2 regions of the Streptomyces sp. NPDC021225 genome follow, and region 1 is predicted to be linked to the other one. Evidence: riboswitches for the same ligand, from Rfam matches in the RefSeq annotation. Region 1 holds a riboswitch; the other holds the start of a gene.
The links. Region 1 has a riboswitch for S-adenosylmethionine ahead of thrC (threonine synthase). Riboswitches for the same ligand answer to the same signal wherever they lie in the genome.

Region 1 (7,878 bases):
GCAGCGTACGTACGAGGCGGCCGCCCCCGCGCTCGCCGCCTCGTACGAAGCCCTCGCCCACCGGCATGACCCCCGGCCCGGACCCCGCTGACCGAGCGCTGACCGAGTCGGGACACCCCCCGTTGACACCCCGTACCGGAAAGAGCCGCTTCGCCATGACTTCCGCCGCTGACCAACAACAGCTGCGCGCCCAGCTGGACACGCTCACCACCGAGGCATTCCGCCCCGAACTCGCCGAAATCGACCGGCTGGAGACCATCGAGATCGCCCGCATCATGAACGGCGAGGACGCGGCCGTGCCCGCGGCCGTCGCCACCGAACTGCCGCGGATTGCCGCCGCCATCGACGGCATCGCCGAGCGGATGGCCCGCGGCGGCCGGCTGATCTACATGGGCGCGGGCACCGCCGGGCGGCTCGGCGTGCTCGACGCCAGTGAGTGCCCGCCCACCTTCAACACCGGGCCGGGCCAGGTCGTCGGGCTGATCGCGGGCGGGCCCGCCGCCATGGTGACCTCGGTCGAGGGCGCCGAGGACAGCAAGGAGCTGGCCGCCGCGGACCTCGACGCGCTCGCCGTCGGCGCCCAGGACAGCGTCGTCGGCATCTCCGCCTCCGGCCGCACCCCGTACGCGGTCGGCGCGGTCGAGCACGCCCGCCGGCTCGGCGCGCTCACCGTCGGCCTGTCCTGCAACGCGGGTTCGGCGCTCGCGGCGGCCGCCGAGCACGGCATCGAGATCGTGGTCGGGCCGGAGCTGCTCACCGGCTCCACCCGGCTGAAGGCGGGCACGGCCCAGAAGCTGGTGCTCAACATGGTCTCGACCATCACCATGATCCGGCTGGGCAAGACCTACGGAAATCTGATGGTCGATGTGCGCGCCTCGAACGACAAGCTGCGGGCGCGCTCGCGCCGTATCGTCTCCCTCGCCACCGGGGCCCCCGCCCCGCGGATCGAAGCCGCGCTGGCCGCCAGCGCCGGCGAGACGAAGCACGCCATCCTGGCCATCCTCGGCGAGGTGGACGCCCCCACCGCCACCCGGCTGCTGACCGAGTCGGACGGCCATCTGCGGGCCGCGCTGGAGGCCGCGCGCGGCTGAGGGCGCGGGTCCTGAAACGCCGTCGGGGCGGCACCCGGAAGAGGGTGCCGCCCCGACGTTTCGGACGGTCGATCGACGGAAGGCGTCGATCAGAAGTCCATGTCACCGCCCGGCATGCCGCCCGGAGCGCCCGCCGCGGCGGCCTTCTCCGGCTTGTCGGCGATGACGGCCTCGGTGGTCAGGAACAGCGCGGCGATCGACGCGGCGTTCTGCAGCGCGGAGCGCGTGACCTTGGCCGGGTCGATGATGCCCTCGGCGATCAGGTCGACGTACTCGCCGGTCGCGGCGTTGAGGCCGTGGCCCGGGGTGAGGTTGCGCACCTTCTCCACCACGACGCCGCCCTCGAGGCCGGCGTTGACCGCGATCTGCTTCAGCGGGGCCTCGAGCGCCAGGCGCACGGCCTGGGCACCGGTGGCCTCGTCGCCCTCGAGCTCCAGCTTCTCGAAGACCGAGACGGTCTGGAGCAGGGCCACGCCACCACCGGCGACGATGCCCTCCTCGACGGCGGCCTTGGCGTTGCGCACCGCGTCCTCGATGCGGTGCTTGCGCTCCTTGAGCTCGACCTCGGTGGCGGCACCGGCCTTGATGACGGCCACGCCGCCGGCCAGCTTCGCCAGGCGCTCCTGGAGCTTCTCGCGGTCGTAGTCCGAGTCCGAGGACTCGATCTCGGCGCGGATCTGGTTGACGCGGCCCTGCACCTGGTCGGTGTCGCCGGCGCCGTCCACGATGGTGGTCTCGTCCTTGGTGACGGTCACCTTGCGGGCGCGGCCCAGCAGGTCGATGCCCGCGTTCTCCAGCTTGAGGCCGACCTCCTCGGAGATGACGGTGCCACCGGTGAGGATGGCGATGTCGCCGAGCATGGCCTTGCGGCGGTCACCGAAGCCCGGGGCCTTGACGGCAACGGACTTGAAGGTGCCACGGATCTTGTTGACGACCAGGGTCGCCAGGGCCTCGCCCTCGATGTCCTCGGCGATGATCAGCAGCGGCTTGCCCGACTGCATGACCTTCTCCAGCAACGGGAGGAGGTCCTTCACGCTGGTGATCTTCGAGTTGACGATCAGGATGTACGGGTCGTCGAGCGACGCCTCCATACGCTCCATGTCGGTGGCGAAGTACGGGGAGATGTAGCCCTTGTCGAAGCGCATGCCCTCGGTGAGCTCAAGCTCGAGCCCGAAGGTCTGCGACTCCTCGACGGTGATGACGCCTTCCTTGCCGACCTTGTCCATCGCCTCGGCGATGAGCTCGCCGATCTGGGTGTCGGCGGCGGAGATGGAGGCGGTGGAGGCGATCTGCTCCTTGGTCTCCACGTCCTTGGCCTGCTCGAGCAGCTGGGCGGAGACGGCCTCGACGGCCTTCTCGATGCCGCGCTTGAGGGCCATCGGGTTGGCGCCCGCGGCGACGTTCCGCAGGCCCTCCTTGACCAGCGCCTGGGCGAGGACGGTCGCGGTCGTCGTGCCGTCACCGGCGACGTCGTCCGTCTTCTTCGCGACCTCCTTGACCAGCTCGGCGCCGATCTTCTCGTACGGGTCCTCGAGTTCGATCTCCTTGGCGATGGAAACACCATCGTTGGTGATCGTGGGGGCGCCCCACTTCTTCTCGAGGACGACGTTGCGACCCTTGGGGCCGAGGGTGACCTTGACGGCGTCGGCGAGCTGGTTCATCCCGCGCTCGAGGCCGCGCCGCGCCTCCTCGTTGAACGCGATGATCTTGGCCATGTGAAGTGGTCCTCCCAAGACGGGGTGGATTGCTCCGGACCGCGCCTGGCGCCCGCGACGGACGGCCTGTCTGCCCCGCGGTTCCTTGCCCCGCGTGGCCTGACGGACCTCACCGACCCGATCCTTCTGTCACTCTCACCTTCAGAGTGCTAACGCCAATGATTAGCACTCGACCCCTGAGAGTGCAAGCGTGAGTGGGGTGACAGCTTGGGACAAGGCGGTCGTGAGCGGCCATCGGCGCACAGGTCAACACCCATGTGAACACGCATGTCAAAGGGCCCGTGCCCCTAGGGGGTACGAGCCCTTTGAACGGTCCAGTCAGTGCCTCGCGTCGGCGCTTCAGCCAACAGCCACGCGGACCATGTCCGCCTGCGGCCCCTTCTGGCCCTGCGAGATCTCGAACTCGACCCGCTGGCCTTCTTCGAGGGTGCGGTAACCGTCCATCTGGATCGCGCTGTAGTGGACGAACACGTCCGCACCACCGTCGACCGCGATGAAGCCGTACCCCTTCTCCGCGTTGAACCACTTGACGGTGCCCTGAGCCATTCCTAACTCCCCTATTGCTGGCCCCTGCGCAGGACCGCACTCCGCGGACCCGGGTCAGACCTCACCCCCCGGTCGTGGGGGGTGTGCGCCGGAACGCGTCGACCGCCGCTGAATGTATCTGTCCCACTGCCCTGTGCAACAGGTCAATCGGACGAGAATTCTGGCGACGGTCGATCGGTAATAAGTGGAGAATTCCCGTGAATTCCGGGCAAGTCGGGCCAGGCATAAGGGAATCAACCCGACAATTCACGCGCACACTTTACGCACAAGTTGACGAGTTCTCATATGCGGCCGCCCATGAGGCCAACAGAAGGGGAACGGCTCAACTGTAGCGCGATTCAACACACGGAATCGCCCGGTCCGTTTCTATCAGGACCGGGCGATTCCGTTTACCTCGGGGGTACGGCCGGCTCACATCGGCCCGCGGCGGGGCCACAACCGGCCTGTGGCGGGGGAGCGACCGGCTCAGCAGCCGCCCGCGACCGCCGGAATGATCGAGACACCGGCGCCGTCCGGAGTCGCGGTCTCCAGGCCCTCGGAGAAGCGAACGTCGTCGTCATTGACGTAGACATTGACGAAACGGCGCAGCTTGCCGGTGTCGTCCAGGACGCGGGCCGCAATGCCCTGGTGATTCCGGTCCAGGTCCGCGAGGACCTCGGAGAGGGTCGCGCCCTCGGCACTGACCTCGGCCTGCCCGCCGGTGTAGGTGCGCAGGATGGTGGGGATCCGGACATTGACGCTCATGAGGGTTTCACCTTCCAAGGGAACTGCTGCGGGGGGCGAGGGCGAATTCGAGGGGCGAATTCAAGCCAGCTGGTTTGAGCGGGCCCGATTCAGGCCAGACCAGCTTCGCGGAACGCGTCGAGGCTGGGGCGGATCACCGCCGTGGGTCCACTCGTCGGGGCGACCGCGTCGAGCGTCTTGAGGCCGTCGCCGGTGTTGAGCACGACGGTGGTGAGGGTGGGGTCCAGCACCCCGTTCTCGAGCAGCTTCCTCGTCACGCCCAGGGTCACCCCGCCGGCGGTCTCCGCGAAGATCCCCTCCGTACGGGCCAGCAGCTTGATCGCGTCCACGATCTGCTCGTCGTTCACGTCCTCCACCGCCCCGCCCGTGCGGCGCGCGATGTCCAGTACATACGGCCCGTCCGCCGGGTTGCCGATGGCCAGCGACTTGGCGATGGTGTTCGGCTTCTGCGGCCGCACCACGTCCTGGCCCGCCTTGAAGGCGGTGGAGACCGGGGAGCAGCCCTCGGCCTGGGCGCCGAAGATCTTGTACGGCTTGTCCTCGACCAGGCCGAGCTCGATGAGCTCCTTCAGCCCCTTGTCGATCTTCGTCAGCTGCGAGCCCGAGGCGATCGGGATGACGAGCTGGTCCGGCAGCCGCCAGCCGAGCTGTTCGCAGATCTCGTACGCGAGGGTCTTGGACCCCTCCGCGTAGTACGGGCGGAGGTTGACGTTGACAAAGCCCCAGCCCTCGCCCGCCGGGTCGCCGATCAGCTCGCTGCAGAAGCGGTTGACGTCGTCGTAGGTGCCCTCGATGGCGACCAGGTCACCGCCGTAGATCGCGGCCATGACGACCTTGCCCTGCTCCAGGTCGTGCGGGATGAAGGTGCAGGAGCGCAGGCCCGCGCGGGCGGCCGCGGCGCCGACCGCGCCCGCGAGGTTGCCGGTGGAGGAGCAGGAGAGGGTGGTGAAGCCGAAGGCGCGGGCGGCCTCGACGGCCTGGGCGACGACGCGGTCCTTGAAGGAGTGCGTCGGGTTCCCGGAGTCGTCCTTGATGTGCAGCTCGCCGGTCACGCCCAGCTCGCGGGCGAGGTTGTCGGCCTTCACCAGCTTGGTGAACCCGGGGTTGATGTTGGGCTTGTCGGCCACGTCCGCCGGGACGGGCAGCAGCGGGGCGTAGCGCCAGATGTTGTTCGGGCCCGCCTCGATCCGCCGGCGCAGCCCCTCCGGGTCGCCGGTCGGCAGGTCGTACGCGACCTCGAGCGGCCCGAAACACTCCACACAGGCGAAAATGGGGCCGAGGGGGAAACGCTCACCGCACTCGCGACAGGACAGTGCGACGGCGGGACCGAGCGAGACGGAAGAGGTGGTGGAGCTTTCGACAGCTTGCACAGCCATGGGAGGCGAGGCCCTTTCTCCTCATCTTCCTCACGGCGCATCTCGCCGCGAGCCGGAATTGGCACCTTCCCGAGCCGGGGCCCCGCTTCGCGTAGAACGCAGGACCGGCTGGAGGGTTGCCGGGGCTTCAACGGGCCGTTCCCTCTGCCCCTCTGGATGAGCGGTATGACGCCGGGCACAGCGCGGCGTTTTTGTCGCACGCGGACCCCCGACATACGACGGTCACGTGCGTTGTTCAAGACTGTAACCGAAGGCCTGGATGGTTGAGATAGTCGTCCGAGGCGCGAGATGGGTCACAGCTGACGCGCGCCAGGCACAACAGGGAGGCATGGCCGTGCTGGAAGAGGTGGAACGCTGGCTGAAGGAGCGGTCCTGGTCCGCCGGCGACCGTCCGCTCGACCGCCTGCTGGCCGCCAAGCGCGCCACGGGCAGGACCGTGAGCGTCGTCCTGCCCGCCCTCAACGAGGAGGCGACGGTCGGCGAGATCGCCGCGGCCATCCGCCGCGAGCTGATGGGCGAGGCCGCCCCGCTGGTCGACGAGCTGGTGGTGATGGACTCCGGGTCCACCGACCGCACCGCCGAGGTCGCCGCGGCGGCCGGTGCGAGGGTGGTGCACCGCGACGCCGTGCTGCCCGAGCTGCCCACGCTGCCCGGCAAGGGCGAGGTGCTGTGGCGCTCGCTGCTGGCGACCAGCGGCGACATCATCTGCTTCATAGACGCCGACCTGCGGGAATTCGACGCGCGCTTCGTCTCCGGGATCGTCGGCCCGCTGCTGACCGACCCGGACGTACACCTGGTCAAGGGGATGTACGACCGGCCGCTCGGCAACGCCTCCGGCCAGGGCGGGCGGGTCACCGAGCTGGTCGCCCGGCCGCTGCTCAATCTGCACTGGCCGCAGCTGGCCGGTTTCGTACAGCCGCTCGGCGGCGAGTACGCGGCGCGCCGCTCGCTGCTGGAGCGGCTGCCCTTCCCCGTCGGATACGGGGTGGAGCTGGCCATTCTCATCGACTCGCTGCACACGGTCGGACTCGGCGCGCTCGCCCAGGTCGACCTCGGCGTGCGCAAACACCGCCACCAGGACCCGCAGGCGCTCGGCCGGATGGCGGCCACGATCTACCGCACGGCCCAGCTGCGGCTGGCGCGCGGGCATCTGGTGCGGCCGCGGCTGACCCAGTTCGACCGGGACGAGGGCGGTTTTGTGGCGCGGACGAGCGCCGTGGACACGGAGGAGCGGCCGCCGATGATCGAGATCCCGGAGTACGCGGAGCGGCGGGCGGCGTGAGGGGGAAGAAACCGCACGCACGTTTGCGCGACGCGTGGGATGGCTAGGTACGCGACATGGCCTCTGAGCACACTGCTGCACAGGTCCTCGTCGCGTCCAACCGCGGCCCGGTCTCGTACGCCCTGCGGGAGGACGGGTCGCTTGCCCCCAAGCGCGGCGGCGGCGGGCTGGTCTCCGGCCTCAGCGCCATAGGGCCGGACGCCGGCGCGGTGTGGGTCTGCGCGGCGCTGGGCGACGGCGACCGCGAGGCGGCCCGGCGGGCCGGGCCCGGCCATCTGGACCCGGGCGACACCGGCGGACAGCTGGTGCGGATGCTCGACATCGCGCCGGAGATCTTCGACGCCGCGTACAACGGCATCGCGAACTCGGTGCTGTGGTTCGTCCACCACCTGCTCTACCAGACGCCGCTGGAGCCGGTCTTCGGCGCGGAGTTCCGCGCCCAGTGGGACGCCTACCGGACGTACAACGCGGCCTTCGCGGACGCCCTCGCCCAGGAGGCCGCCGACGGCGCCGCCGTGCTGATCCAGGACTACCACCTGGCGCTGGTGCCAGGACTGCTCCGCGAGCGCCGGCCGGACCTGCGGATCGGCCATTTCTCGCACACCCCCTGGGCGCCCCCGGACTACTACCGGCTGCTGCCGGACGACGTGGCGGCGGACGTGCTGCGCGGCATCCTGGGCGGCGACCGCGCCGCGTTCCTCACCGAGCGCTGGGCCCTGGCCTTCGCCGACTGCGCCGCGGCCGTGCTCGGCGCGGAGGTGGTGCGGGACGGCCCGCGGCTGTCCGTGCGCCTCGAGGGGCGCGAGACCCGGCTGGGCGTGCACGGCCTCGGCGCGGACGCGGATTTCCTGCGGAAGCGGTCCCGGGCCGCGGACGTCGACGAGCGGCTGACGGCCCTGCGCGCGCAGATCGGCCCCGGGCGCAAGACCGTCGTCCGGGTGGACCGCACCGAGCTGTCCAAGAACATCGTCCGCGGGCTGCTGGCCTACCGGCGGCTGCTGGAGACCCGCCCCGAGTGGCGGGAGCGCGTGGTGCACGTGGCCTTCGCCTACCCCTCCCGCCAGGACCTGGCCGTCTACCGCGACTACACGGACGAGGTGCGGCGGGTCGCCGACGCGATCAAC
Region 2 (7,878 bases), on a different contig from region 1:
GGAGACCGGTCGAGCCCCGGCCTTCGCCACCCCGTCGGCCACCTCGCGGTCCGTGGAGACCACGACCACCGGCCGGCCCGGCGGCTCGGCCCGCACCAGCTGCCTGATCAGCTCGTCCGCGGTCACCCCCGGCTTGCTGAACAGCACCCGCACCCCGCGCGGCGGCGCCAGCAGCACCGGCGCCGCAAGCTCCGCCCCGTCGAAGACACAGGTCATCTCCGCGCCCGTCTGGGCCGCCAGCCCCGCGAGCCCGCCCAGCAGCCGCAGCCGCTGCTTGTCCAGCGGCATCGTCGGATAGCCGGTCTTGGTGACGTTGTAGCCGTCCACCACCAAGTGGGCCTGGGGCAGCGCGAGCAGCTGGTCCAGCAGCGCGGGGTCCATCTCCGAGAGCGCCCTGGTCGCTATGTCCTTCGGCGTCATCTTGCCCGGCTCCACCGCGTCCACCGCGTCCGCCGGGCGCATCGACGCGGGCGGCAGCGCCAGTTCGCGCCGCAGTCCCTGCGCCGCGTCCAGCACCGTGTCCAGCAGCAGCCGCACCCGCATGTCCTCGACGCTGCGCCCCTCGCGGGCCGCCCGCCGGCTGGCCTCCAGCGCCGACTCCGTCTCCGCGAGCCGGGCCCGCAGCCGCCGCGCCTCACCCTCCGCCGTGGCCTGCCGCACCGCGGCCGCCGAGCGCACGGAGTCCAGCTCCGCCACGGCCTTGCGCAGCGCCGCCTCGCCGCGCTTGACGTCGCTGAGCGCGCTGCGCAGCTTACGGTGCAAGGTGTCCGATTCCTTGCGGACCGCCTCCAGCTCGGTGCGGGTCCGCTCGGTCTCGGTGCGCGCCGCGGCCCGGGCCTCGACGAGCTCCTCGCGCAGCCGCCGCAGTTCGCGCTCCGCCTCCTCGGCGGCCCGCTCGGCGGAGACCCGCTGCGCCTCCTCGCCCGCGGCCTCGACCAGCTTGACCCAGCCGACCGGCCGCAGCACATAGGCGATCGCCGCGACGTCCACCGGATCGGCGGCGGCGGGCGGCGAGCCGCCCTCGATGGCCTCGGCCAGCTCCGCCTGGGTCTCCCGCAGCCGCCCCGCGATCCGCTGCCGGAAGACCGGGTCGGACTCCACGGTGGCGGCCATGGCGTTGCCCGCGAACTTCGCCCGGCGGGTCGGGGTGAAGCGGGCGTACTGCCGCAGCTGGGCCGGGAGCTCGGTGACCGTCAGACCGCCGAACGCGTCCGCGACCAGGGCCACGACCCGGCGCCTGACCCCCTCCGGCAGGGGGCGGTCGAGCGCCTCGGCGACGCCCTCGGCGTCACCGGCCGAACCGGGGTCGCCTGTCCGCTCCACCACCTGTCACCGCTCCGTTCTCAGGCGCCCGCGCTTCTCAGGCGCCCGCGCTCGCGCCCGGACGATCGACCAGCTCGATCTGATCGACCGCGTTGCACCAGCGGCAGCGCACCGACTCAATGGTCTCATTGACCACCTCGCGCTCCTCGACCTTGGGCTCCCCGCCCAGGTCGAGATGGACGTACTCGACGACCTTGGTCGAACGCGTCACATCGAACCGCGTCAGATTGCCGCACAGGGTGCAGCGCCAGCGGGTCTCGGCTGTCGGCAGGGGCACGGCCATGGGGTCCTCGTCCGTCCTCGTCTTGATTCCACTCTCGCACTTCGGCGTGGAGTAACCCTACGGCCTGAGCCCTGCCCCGCGCCGAGGCCAGGTGCGCTCCCGGTCCGGCCCGGACGGCGGCGAGGCACTCTGGGCAGGTTGCGCCCGATACGCGATGATCTGCCCATGATCGAGACGTCGGAGGGGTCCGGCGGCGGGGCAGGCCGCCCCCTGATGACGTACGCCCTCATCGCCGCCTGCTGCCTGATCTTCGCCGTGGGCCCGGCCTCCGGACTCAACCCCGGCTATGGCACCGGGAGCGAGCTGCTGCGGGCCCAGACCGGCCATTTCGAGCGCTGGGGGGTGGTGCCCAGCGCCCTGTGGAGCGGCGCGCCCGCCGAGCCACTGACCCCGCTGACGGCGCTGTTCGTCCACGGCAACTGGCTGCATCTGCTGGGCAACATGCTGTTTCTGTACGTCTTCGGGGCGATGGCCGAGGAACGCATGGGACGGATCCAGTTCGTGCTCTTCTACCTCGCCACCGGCTATCTGGCGCTGCTCGGCTACGCCGCGGCGCACGCGGGCTCCACCCAGACCCTGGTCGGCGCCTCCGGGGCGATCTCCGGAGTCCTCGGCGCCTTTCTGTGGCTCTTCCCCCGGGCCCGGGTGACCAGCCTCTTCCCGTTTCTGTTCTTCCTGCCGCTGCGCTTCCCCGCCTGGGTAGTGCTGATCTTCTGGGTCGCGCTCCAGTGGCTGGCCGCCCGCGGGGCCGACGACCGCCCCGGGGTCGCCTACCTCGCCCACCTCGTGGGGTTCAGCCTCGGGTTCCTCTACGCGTGGGTCCGCTTCGGACGGGCGACCAAGACCGCCCGGCAATAGGACCCGCAGCGTCGCGCGCCGATGGGCGGCTCCCCCATGGCTTCGCACGGCCCCTGTCGGAGAAGCAAGCGAAGAAGCAGCGGGGCCGTGGCAGGGCGTTGGAGCGCTCACGCAGGGCAACGAACGCCGCGCAGTACGGGCTGTCGAAGAAGCAGGCGGCCCGCGCCGCCCGCCGAGCCGAGAACGGGCTGAAGCCCAAGATGGTGACCGTGCCCGGTGGTGACCGCACCGCCCGCGCCGATGGGCTTCCCCAGCAGGCGTTCCGGCGTGACCGGCTGTCCGCCCACTACCGGGAGCAGCGCGCCCGCCAGGCCGAGTATGCCGCCTCGCTGGCCGAGCACCGGCGCGATCGCGCCCGCACCGTGGCGCGGGAGATCATCGCCGCCCATGGCCCTGTGCTCGTGGTCGAGGACTGCGACATCCACATGTGGTACCGGCTGTGGGGCAAGCGCCTGTCGCAGACCACGCCGGGCATGCTGATCTCCGCCCTCGCGGTGGAGTGCGACGCGGCCGGGGGCAGGCTCGTCCGGGCCTCCACCTGGTCAACAGCCCTGTCCCAGCATTGCCTGTGCGGCGAGCGCGTCAACAAGACCCTCCGCGACCGCGCACACAAGTGCGGCGCGTGCGGCCTGGTCGGCAAGCGTGACCTCGTATCCGCCGCCTGGCCCCGTTCGTCCGCTTCGCAGATGTGGACGACCCCAAGACCGCGTACCTGGACACCGCCGCGTCCCGGCACGCACAGATCACATGTTCACAAGCGCTGGAAGAAGCGCTGCGGGAGTCAACCACACCGAGCCCGAAACCGCCCCGGCGGTCGGGTCGCGTGGCAGTCCCACGGCAACACCGTGAAACCTCTGCTCCCCGAACCGCCGGACGGCGGAACCGAGCGACCCCGGATGAGTCACGCCCGCGTGACCACGCCGGAAAGCCTGGTCCCCGCCCCGGCCGCAGTCCACAGCTCACCCTTTGGTGAGTTACGGATCAAGTCTTAGAGTGAGCGGGGCAGTCACCAGCGAGGGAGAAAGCCAGCCGTGATCACTTCGATCGTGCTCATCAAGACCGACGTGGACCAGATCCCCGAGATCGCCGAGAGGATCGCCGCGATCGACGGCGTGAGCGAGGTCTACTCGGTCACCGGGGCGCACAACCTGATCGCGATGGTGCGGGTGGCCCGGCACGACGACCTCGCGGACGTCATCCCGGGCCGGATCAGCAAGGTGCCCGGCGTGGCCTCCACCGAGACCCACATCGCCTTCCGCACCTACTCCCAGCACGACCTCGAGGCGGCCTTCGCGATCGGCCTCGACGGCTGAGTTCGCGCCCCTTCGCGGTTCAGCCGCGGTCCGGGACGCAGCGCCCGTCCTCGGTGCGGTAGCTCCACTTCGCGCCGTCCCGGACCAGCTCCTTCACCGCGCCCACGAACCGCTCGACGTGCTCGTCGGGGGTGCCCGCGCCGAAGCTGACCCGGATCGCGTTCAGCGACCGCTCCCCCGGCGCGGTCTCCGGGGCCCCGCACTCGCCCGCCTCCCCGGGCTCGCCGCCCAGCAGGGTGCGCACCAGCGGATGCGCGCAGAACAGGCCGTCGCGCACGCCGATGCCGTACTCCGCGGAGAGGGCGGCCGCGAAGTGCGAGCTGTTCCAGCCCTCCACCACGAAGGAGATGACCCCCACCCGGGGGGCGTCGTCGCCGAACAGCGACAGCACCCTCACCTCGTCCACCTCGGCCAGCCCCTCACGGACCTTGGCGATCAGCCGCCGCTCCCGGGCCACCAGGGACTCGAACCCGGCCTCGGTCAGCGCCTTGCAGGCCGACGCGATCGCGTACGCCCCGATGACGTTCGGCGAGCCGGCCTCGTGCCGGGCCTCGGTGGTGTGCCACTCCACCTCCACCTCGCCGACTCCCTCTCGGACGCTGAGGGCCACCTTGCGGCTGGCCCCGCCGCCCGCGAGATACGGCCGGGCCGCGCGCAGCCAGTCCGCGCGCCCCGCCAGCACGCCCGCCCCGAACGGCGCGTACAGCTTGTGCCCGGAGAACGCGACCCAGTCGACGTCCAGGGCGGCGATGTCCACGGGGTGGTGCGGGGCCAGCTGGGCCGCGTCCAGCACGATACGGGCGCCATGCGCATGGGCCACCTCCGCCAGCTCCCGCACCGGCCACAGCTCACCAGTCACATTCGACGCACCGGTCACACACACCAGCGCCGCGCCCGCGCCCGCGCCCGTGTCAGCCTCCTGGTCGTCCGCTCGCCACGCGGCCAGCGCCCGCTCCAGCGTCTCCACGGCCTGCCGCGGGGAGCGCGGCGCGCTCAGATAGCCGACCTCGATGCCCTCCCGCTGCTGCCACGGCAGCAGCGAGGCGTGGTGCTCGGTCTCGAACACGAACACCCGGGTGCCCTGCGGCAGCGCGGCGGCGAGCAGGTTGAGCGAGTCGGTGGTGGCGCGGGTGAAGACCACCTGGTCGTCGGGGCGGCAGCCGAGGAAGGCGGCCACCTCCTTGCGGCTGTTCTCGAACAGATCGGTGGACAGCTGCGAGAGATAGCCGGCGCCGCGGTGCACGCTGCCGTAGTACGGGGCGTAGGCCGCGATGTCGTCCCAGACCCGCTGGAGGGCGGGGGCGCTGGCGGCGTAGTCGAGTGCGGCGTAGTCGACCTCGCCGCCCGTGACGAGCGGGACCAGGACGTCCCGGCCGAGGACGGGCAGCGGGGTGTGGGTGGCGGTGGCGGCAGCAGCAGCGGTCGCGGACATGGCGAAGTCTCCCGGGAGGGCGAAGAGTTGAATGCGTCACGCGTGCGTGCGGCAGCCCGCCGTCGGGCACGCGGAAAGAAGCTCAACGCGCGGGCGAAGTCGGCACCGCGCCGGTTGAGGGGAAGAAGGGGCCGTCGGCCCTAGCGCATTCGCTGCATCACGGAAGAACTCCCTCGACGACCAGGACCCCTGGTTTTCGCGAGGGGTCCGCGCTTGCCGCAGACCTCGCTGCCTGCGGCCTGGTCATCACCCGGGGCACCCCGCCACGGACGGAGGGTTGCCGGACAGCGGGCCGGGGCCGAAGTCGCTGTCGCTCGTGACCTGCGCAGGAGTATGCCACGCCCGCCCGAAGCCCGAACCCCCTGTCCGCGATACGGACAACTCCGCCTGCGGCGTGCCTTGTCCCCGCCCCGCCCCTTCCCGAACCGGGGCTCCGCCCCGGACCCCGGTCCTCAATCGCCGGACGGGCTGTCAGCCCGTCCGGCGATTGAGGACACGCCCGAAGGGCGTCCGGGGGTCCGGAGGCTTGCCCCCTCACGCGGCGGAGCCGCATCTCGATGCTGCGGGAAGGGGCGGGTAGGGGAAGCGCCCGTCGCAGGCGCGGGGCCGGGGGGCGGCCCCGCCGGACCCGGGCGGAGGCTGCACCCAGACCGCCCGCCGCAGGGCGCTACGCGTTCGTGGCCAGAACCCACCGCTCCAGCGCCGCCCGCGCCGCGCCCGAGTCGATGGACTCCGCCGCCTTCTCCATGCCCGCCGCGATCCGCTCGGGCAGCGGCTTGCCGCCCGTCCCGCCCTCCAGCGCGACCAGCCCCGCGGCCGAGTTGAGCAGCACCGCGTCCCGTACGGGGCCGCGCTCCCCCGCCAGCAGCCGCCGCGCGACATCCGCGTTGTACGACGCGTCGGCGCCGCGCAGGGACTCCACCGGGGCCAGTTCGATGCCGACGTCGCGCGGGTCGAAGGTCTCCTGACGGACGGTGCCGCCCTCGACCACCCACACCTGGGAGGTGGAGGTGATGGTCAGTTCGTCCAGGCCGTCGTCGCCGCGGACGACCAGCGCGGAGGAGCCGCGCTCGGCGAGCACCCCGGCCAGGATGGGCGCCATGCGGATGTCGGCGACCCCGGTGGCCTGGGCGCGCACCCGGGCGGGGTTGGTCAGCGGGCCGAGGAAGTTGAAGATGGTGGCGATGCCGAGGTCGCTGCGCGCGGTCCCGACATGGCGCAGCGCGGGGTGGAAGTGCGCCGCGAAGCAGAAGGTGATGCCGGCCTCCTCGGCGACCTCGGCCACGCGCGCCGGGGACAGGTCCAGATTGACGCCGAGCTTGCCGAGGACGTCGGAGGAGCCGCTGGCGGAGGACCAGGCGCGGCTGCCGTGCTTGACCACCTTGGCCCCGGTGCCCGCCACCACGAGCGCCGACATCGTGGAGATGTTGACGGTCTTGGCGCGGTCGCCGCCCGTGCCCACGATGTCGACGGTCGGCCCGGGCACCTCGATCACGTTCGCGTGCTCGTACATGATCCGGACCAGCCCGGACACCTCCGCCACCGTCGCGCCCTTGGCGCGCAGCGCGACCGCGAAGCCGGCGATCTGCGCGTCGCTGGCCTCGCCGCGCATGATCCGGTCCATGACCCAGGCGGTGTCGTCGGCGGTGAGGTCCTGGCCGAGCAGCAGCGAGTCGAGTACGTCCGGCCAGGTGCGGGCCGTCGCGCGGTTGTCGCCTCCGGCTGGGGTCACAACGTCCATGGTCCGCTCCTGGAACTCGGCTGGTCAGGGCTGGGGCCTCATAGCTCGGCTGTGCGACGGCCCCCGGCAAGCCTATCGGCCCCATCGGCGCGGACCGGAGCGGTACGAAAACGGCCCGGGGCCCCGGGCCGGACCGTGTGGTCCGGGCCGGGGCCCTGGGGTGTGTGGCGTACAGCTGAGGTGTTCGCTGAAGGGGATCAGTGGTGGCCGTGGCCGCTGGTGATCTCCTTGTACTCCTCGGCGGTCGGCTTGGGGATGACGTTGTCCCCGCCGTAGTAGCCCTTGGACAGCTTGGCCCGGAGCTTCTCCGACCGCTTTATCTTCCGGCGCACACCGTTCTCGTCGACCTCGGGGCCGACCTCGAGCGCCTTGGGCTGCTCATGCTGGGTGAGCATGTGCAGGTCCTCCTGCGAGAGCGGCGCGTGCACCTCGATGAACTCGCCGTGCGGCAGCCGCTTGATGATGCCGGTCTCGCGCCCGTGCAGCACCTTGTCCTTGTCGCGCCGCTGGAGACCCAGGCAGATCCGCTTGGTGATGATGAAGGCCAGCACCGGGCCGACGAAGAAGCCGATCCGGACGAACCACGTGATGGCGTTGATCGACAGATGGAAGTGGGTGGCCCACAGGTCGTTACCACCACCGATCAGCATCACGAAGTACGCGGTCAGCCAGGCGACGCCGAAGGCGGTACGGGTCGGGGCGTTGCGCGGGCGGTCCAGGATGTGGTGCTCGCGCTTGTCGCCGGTGATCCAGGACTCGATGAAGGGGTAGACCCCGATCGCGAACAGGACCAGCGGGAACAGCACGATCGGGATGAACACGCCCAGGACCAGCGTGTGGCCCCACAGGGTGATCTCCCAGCCGGGCATCACACGGACCAGACCCTCGGCGAAGCCCATGTACCAGTCGGGCTGGGCGCCGGTGGACA

Region 2: another riboswitch for S-adenosylmethionine. It lies ahead of ACH4S9_RS06065 (aminotransferase class V-fold PLP-dependent enzyme); the one in region 1 lies ahead of thrC (threonine synthase).

The regions. Positions count from the first base shown of each region.
Region 1 covers NZ_JBIRPV010000007.1:481,800-489,677, forward strand. The annotation lists gene ACH4S9_RS30970 (MurR/RpiR family transcriptional regulator) at 1-91, shown strand, start outside; gene murQ (N-acetylmuramic acid 6-phosphate etherase) at 156-1,091, shown strand; gene groL (chaperonin GroEL) at 1,181-2,806, opposite strand; gene ACH4S9_RS30985 (cold-shock protein) at 3,146-3,352, opposite strand; gene ACH4S9_RS30990 (MoaD/ThiS family protein) at 3,818-4,096, opposite strand; gene thrC (threonine synthase) at 4,186-5,472, opposite strand; SAM riboswitch class I at 5,491-5,635, opposite strand; gene ACH4S9_RS31000 (glucosyl-3-phosphoglycerate synthase) at 5,807-6,754, shown strand; gene ACH4S9_RS31005 (trehalose-6-phosphate synthase) at 6,811-7,878, shown strand, end outside.
Region 2 covers NZ_JBIRPV010000001.1:1,316,638-1,324,515, reverse strand. The annotation lists gene ACH4S9_RS06090 (NYN domain-containing protein) at 1-1,326, opposite strand, end outside; gene ACH4S9_RS06085 (hypothetical protein) at 1,361-1,606, opposite strand; gene ACH4S9_RS06080 (rhomboid family intramembrane serine protease) at 1,772-2,464, shown strand; gene ACH4S9_RS06075 (hypothetical protein) at 2,563-3,456, shown strand; gene ACH4S9_RS06070 (Lrp/AsnC ligand binding domain-containing protein) at 3,496-3,777, shown strand; gene ACH4S9_RS06065 (aminotransferase class V-fold PLP-dependent enzyme) at 3,797-5,209, opposite strand; SAM riboswitch class IV at 5,414-5,531, opposite strand; gene trpD (anthranilate phosphoribosyltransferase) at 5,877-6,950, opposite strand; gene ACH4S9_RS06055 (cytochrome bc complex cytochrome b subunit) at 7,148-7,878, opposite strand, start outside.